DNA from 2 places in the Chryseobacterium sp. SNU WT5 genome. Region 1 is predicted to be linked to the other one. Evidence: riboswitches for the same ligand, from Rfam matches in the RefSeq annotation. Region 1 holds a riboswitch; the other holds the start of a gene.

Region 1 (3,211 bases):
TTTAAATAATTCAGGATTTTCAGCCATCATTTTATTGGCTTCTTCAAAAGGAATTCCGACTGGATAATATCCTCCAGCCCATGGATTATGAAGCGAAGTTTGGTCAGACCCAATATCGATGTGTAAATTTTCTTGGTCGAATTTTTCCCAGACTTCAACTACATTTCCGAGATAAGCCAACGAAACAGTTTCTTTATTTTCCTGTGCTTTTCGAACTCTTTCAACCAGTTCATCTAAATTTTCATGAATTTCATCAATCCATTTTTGCTCGTGACGGATCTTGGTAATTTTCGGATTTACTTCTGCACAAACGGTAATACATCCGGCGATATTTCCGGCTTTTGGTTGCGCACCAGACATTCCACCTAAACCTGAAGTGACAAACAGTCCACCTTTCGGTTCTTTTTTAATTTTCCTAAAAGCATTCAAAACGGTAATGGTAGTTCCATGAACAATCCCTTGCGGGCCAATATACATATAGCTACCAGCCGTCATTTGTCCATATTGTGAAACACCCAATGCATTAAGTTTTTCCCAATCATCAGGTTTTGAATAATTTGGAATCACCATACCGTTAGTTACAACAACTCTTGGCGCTTCTTTATGACTCGGAAATAAGCCCATCGGATGTCCCGAATACATAGTCAAAGTTTGGTCATCGGTCATCTCCGACAAATATTTCATCGTCAAAAGATATTGTGCCCAGTTTTGAAAAACCGCTCCATTTCCACCGTAAGTAATTAATTCATGTGGGTGTTGTGCTACCGCGTAATCCAAATTATTTTGAATCATCAACATGATCGATTTTGCCTGTTCCGATTTTCCTGGATATTCTTTAATGGAACGTGCTTTTATTTCATAATCCGGACGAAAACGATACATATAAATTCGTCCATACTTCTCCAATTCTTCTTTAAACTCTGGTAAAAGTTCAGCATGAAATTTGGGCTCAAAATAACGCAATGCATTCTTTAATGCCAGTTTCTTTTCTTCTGCTGTGAGTATATCTTTCCGTTTCGGTGCGTGATTAATTTGGGGATCGTAAGGTTTAATTGCAGGAAGTTCATTTGGAATTCCTTGTTGTATCTGTTCTTGAAAAGTCATGATTATAATTAGGTTTTTAAACTAACCTTGTCAAGATCCAGAACCTTGACAAGATTTTCGGTTACGAAACTTTAAAGATATTCAAATTGTAAAATACAAAGCAAAGAAAAGAGGAAAAAAATCCCCTCATTTAGAATTGAATATAAAGAAACCTTACTCAGAAAGTAAGGTTTAGCGTGCTAAGAAAGAAGGTCTTCATTGGTTTCCTCGTGATTATCTTCATTGTCACTGAGACTGTAGAAATTATTTTCTTCGTCTTCTGAACCAATTGCTTCCATTGCATCATCGGCGCTTGAACCTGGAACATCCAAATCATCACCTAATCTTTCTGGACCTTTCTTTTCATGTAAAATTGGATTTCCATTTCCATCCAATGAAACATGTTCTTCTTGATTGAAAATATCTTTATCCGAACTATAGTTCATTTCTTTCAAATTTTCATTTTGTTCACTGGTGTTATCTTGTGGTATCATAATATAAAGTTTTAGTGTGATTTTAATGTGACAAAAATGATTCCAAACTTATTTAAACTGGTCGTTTGTAAAAATAGCAAGCATTAGAGTAACTGAAAAAATTCTATATTTGTGGTTGATATTTCAATTTAAAGGTGAATCGTGTGCAAATCACGAACTGTCGCGCAACTGTAATCCGCTCTCGGAAAGTCAGATCCCTGATTTGAAATTAAAAATGCTTTCGCGATTTGAAGCAGAAAATTTAATTGACAATTCTGTCAGCTTTTCTGTTCATTTCAATTATTAATGTTTTAATTCAATAACAATGAACTACGAAGAAAAAATCCAAAATTCAGAAACCCGAGTTTTTAAAGTCGTTTTCCCCAATATTACAAATCACCATAATACGATGTTTGGTGGAACGGTGATGGAAATGATGGATGAAGTTGCTTTTATGACCGCTACCCGATTTGCAAGAAAATCATTTGTGACGGTAAGTTGTGACCGTATCGATTTCAAGAAACCTATTCCAGCAGATACTTTGGTAGAATTAATTGGTCGCGTAAAATATGTAGGAAACTCAAGTTTAAAAGTAAACGTTGAAGTTTATGTTGAACAGATGTACGACGAAGTTAGAGAAAGAGCGGTGTCAGGTGATTTTACTTTGGTAGCAATTGGTCATGATAAAAAACCGATAAAAATCTTTGAAAAAGAAGATGCAAGCGAAATTAAATAACAGAAAAAATCCACTATAAAGTGGATTTTTGGTTTCATAATCAGATGTCGTCTTCCAGTGCTTGGTTTTTGTTATTTTCCCATGCCTCGTTATATGCTTTCTGTTGATTTTCCCATGCGTCAGGAGGAACTGCATTTTCAGCATACTTCCTATTTTTATTATCAACAATATCTTTTAGTTTTCTTTCTTCCGAAGAGTCATGACTAAGATCTTTCTCTTTTTGAACAGGAATGTTACGTTTCGAATTATCGATATCTTGTGCTATTTTATTTTTTGAATTTTCCATGATGTAAAGTTCTTAATGATTTACAGTGAAAATCACTCAAATACTGTTCCGAAAAAAATGTTTATTCTGACATCAACTTCCTCTACTTTAATAAACCGGTTTAGTAGAAAGAATTTCTGGATAGAAGTGCTAAAAAATAAAGATTTGTAAAAAAATACAGAATACATAGGCTTATAATTTGAAAATTTACTCCGCTCATCAAGAAATTTTGTTATTTTTTATTATTAAATTTGCCCACATTGATATTATGGAAAAAGACACGAAAAAAAGACCGTCTAAAACGGCTGAGCACAACAAAACTCTCTCAAAACCACGTATATTTTTTGGCATTTTATTTCTTTTGATTTCGATTGTCGGACTGTTTTCTTTTATTTCCTATTTAATGAATTGGAAAGCAGATCAAAGCCAGGCCGGAACCATGTTGGACAAAACGATAAAATCATCGAATATTTTCGGTAAAATCGGAGACTGGTTAGGAAATATTTTTATTTTTGAAAGCATTGGTATTGCAGCTTTTCTAGTTGCTTTTCTGTTTTTTGTTTGCGGTCTAATGATCTTAAAGAAAAATTATTTCAAACCCTGGAAAACAATCGGTCATTCTTTATTCTTTATCTGCTGGCTCCCAATTTTAAT
Region 2 (3,211 bases), 620 kb from region 1:
TCTGAATGAAAATTCTGCAATGCCCTATTTGCGTGACAAATCTCTTTACTTAGGTGTTGCGATGAGAAAAAAGGAACTTCAGTATGAAAGTAAATTTGCGATCATTGAAATTCCGTCACGCCTTGTTGGGAGATTCGTTCTGCTGCCTTCCGAAAAAAATGAAAAAAATGTGATGTTATTGGAAGATGTCATTATTTACAATTTACCCCATATATTTTCTTACTTCGGGTATGAAGAATTTGAAGCTCATTGTTTTAAAGTAACGAAAGATGCTGAGTTTGACTTAGATAACGATATCAAAACTACACTCGCACAAAAGATTGAGAAAGGAGTGAAATCCCGACGAAAAGGAAAACCAACGCGTTTTGTTTTTGATAAAGAAATGGATAAAGCTTTACTGGAGTTTTTAATTCGGAAATTACATTTAACTAAAAAAGACAGCATCATTCCAGGAAGTAAAATTCATAATTTTCGGCATTTCATGGAGTTCCCAGACGTTTTTGAAGCCTACGAAAAACCGAAAGAACGAACTTCATTCGATCATCCTGATTTTTTTGGATCAAGAGTAACGGACGTCATTCAAAATAAAGACATTCTGTTAACCTTCCCTTATCATAATTACACGCCAGTTATCGATTTACTACGCGAATCCGCGATGGATCCAGACGTGAAATCAATACAGATTACTGCGTATCGTTTGGCAAGCAATTCTAAAATTATAAATGCACTTATTAATGCAGTTAGAAATGGCAAAGAAGTAACGGTAATGCTTGAACTCCGAGCGAGATTTGATGAGGAAAATAATTTGAAATGGAAAGAAATACTGGAACAGGAAGGAGTAAAAGTACTCGTCGGAATTCCCAATAAAAAGGTTCATGCAAAACTTTGTGTGATTAAAAAGCGCTCGCAGAATAAAACCTTACAATATGGATTTGTTAGTACTGGGAACTTTAATGAAAAGACAGCAAAAATTTATGGAGATCATTTATTAATGACTTCAGACCGGGGCATTATGGCGGACATAAATAAGGTTTTTAATGTTCTACGGAAACCTAAACAGGATATCATGCCACAACTGAAATCTTGTAAGAAGCTGGTGCTTTGCCCCGATCTGATGCGGGAGAAAATTATTGATCATATATCCAAGGAAATCGAAGAAGCAAAAGCAAGTCGAAAAGCACTCATTATCGTAAAAGTGAATTCTCTGAGTGACAGGGCTTTGATTAAAGCCTTGTATGACGCTGCGAAAGCCGGTGTCGTAGTGAAAATGATTGTAAGAGGCATCTATTGTGCAATTAATCAAAAAGATTTTAAACAGAAAATTACCGCCATAAGCATTGTTGATGAGTATTTGGAACACTCAAGAATTATGTATTTTTATAATAAAGGTCATGAAGACGTTTACATTTCTTCTGCTGACTGGATGACGCGGAATTTGGATTACAGAATTGAAGCCGCTGCAAAAATCACTCAGAAAAATCTTAAAAAAGAAATTAAAGATCAACTTGAAATTCAGTTAAATGATAATGTAAAGGCTAGAATATTAGATAAAAGATTAAAAAATGACTACGTAACGGCGGGTAAAGTACCGATTAGATCACAAGTGGAAACCTTTCATTATCTTAAGAATAAAACAATTTCACATTAGGCACTTATAACGCATCGAAATTACTACCTTTGCACTGCTTTTAGAAAAGGGAATTGCGTGTAAATCGCAGACTGTCCCCGCAACTGTAAATCACACCACTAGTGAAGCTGCAATACAACCACTGAGAAATCGGGAAGGTGCAGTTTTGTGAAAGTCAGGAGACCTTACTAAAAGCAATAACTTTAAAAAATGCTTTCGGAGGAAAGGCTTGAATAATGACTAAAACTTACCCTTTTTCGGCGGTTCTATTATTTTGCTTTGTTCTGGGATTCTCTCAGGAAAAAGAAATTGACACCGTATACATCTTCGACAATCAGTTGAAGAATTCTAAGAAATTTCAAAAAATTGAAACTTTAACTGAAAAAGATCTGTTGAGAAATACAACGAATCTATCTGAAGTTTTACGTTTTCAGTCACCTGTTTACATCAAAGAAAATGGTCGCGGAATGGTTTCCTCGCCGTCGTTCCGAGGAACCACTGCGCAACAGACGGCTTTTATCTGGAATGGAATTAACATCAATTCAATATTTTTAGGTCAGGGTGATGTTAACAATCTCAATCTTCTCGGTTACGACCAACTCGAAATAAAATCGGGTGGCGGGAGTGTGATCTATGGAAGTGGTGCCATCGGAGGATCTATTCACCTGAACAACGAACTCAGTTTCAACAAAGGTTTAAAATCGAGTTTATTTGTAGAAGGTGGTTCTTATAATACGTTTAATTCTTTTCTTAAAACTTCGTACAGTAACGATAAATTATCGGTTAAAGTTTCAGGAAATTTTGTGAAAAGTGAGAATAACTACGAAGTTCCGGAATTAAGAAATTATGTTAATTTAAATGGGCAATATGACAACAGAAATTTCAATCTAGGAGCAGCTTATAAAATTAATTCCAAAAATAGATTGTCTTGGCAAACTCAAATATACGATGGTAATCAACACTTTCCAACGTCCGAATTTGGAACCAAAACAAAATATACAAGCAATACCTTTAGGAGCTTAGTTGCTTATGATTTTAATTCTAAAAAAGTAAATAATAGTTTTAAAATTGCCTATTTAAAGGATGAATTTCAATATTTTGATAATATAGAGTTCCCTAAAACCAGTGGAGGTATTTCAGAATCCTATTTTGTTAAAAACGACATCAACTACCTGTTTAATAATAAATTAGCACTAGATGTAATTTTGGATTACCATTTCGATGAAGGCGAAGGGTATAAATCAGGAATTAAAAATGTTACCCGACATGCGAGTTCACTTGCAGGATTATTGAAGTGGAACCCAAAGCCGCAATTTAATTTTGAAGCAGGAATAAAGAAAGACTTTGTTGATGAAATTACAACTCCTGTCCTATTTTCATTTTCTGGAAAAGTAAAAGTAAGCGGTTGGTATTCTTTTGTTTTAAATGCCTCTACCAACTTCAGATATCCCTCATTTAATGATTTATATTGGCAACCCGGAGGAAATTTGGATTTGAAACCCGAAACTTCAAAACAATTAGAGGTAGGAAATAATTTTAAATATAAAAATTTTAAACTGAATATTACTCCCTACTACATACACC

Evidence for each region. Region 1 has a riboswitch for cobalamin ahead of FNJ88_RS00450 (acyl-CoA thioesterase). Riboswitches for the same ligand answer to the same signal wherever they lie in the genome.
Region 2: linked by a shared signal. The riboswitch ahead of FNJ88_RS03335 (TonB-dependent receptor plug domain-containing protein) and the one ahead of FNJ88_RS00450 (acyl-CoA thioesterase) in region 1 are both predicted to bind cobalamin.

What each region holds. Positions count from the first base shown of each region.
Region 1 is NZ_CP041687.1:96,296-99,506, forward strand. It holds gene FNJ88_RS00440 (urocanate hydratase) at 1-1,104, opposite strand, end outside; gene FNJ88_RS00445 (hypothetical protein) at 1,284-1,577, opposite strand; cobalamin riboswitch at 1,676-1,795, shown strand; gene FNJ88_RS00450 (acyl-CoA thioesterase) at 1,882-2,292, shown strand; gene FNJ88_RS00455 (hypothetical protein) at 2,333-2,578, opposite strand; gene FNJ88_RS00460 (FtsK/SpoIIIE family DNA translocase) at 2,826-3,211, shown strand, end outside.
Region 2 is NZ_CP041687.1:717,473-720,683, forward strand. It holds gene ppk1 (polyphosphate kinase 1) at 1-1,648, shown strand, start outside; cobalamin riboswitch at 1,662-1,834, shown strand; gene FNJ88_RS03335 (TonB-dependent receptor plug domain-containing protein) at 1,864-3,211, shown strand, end outside.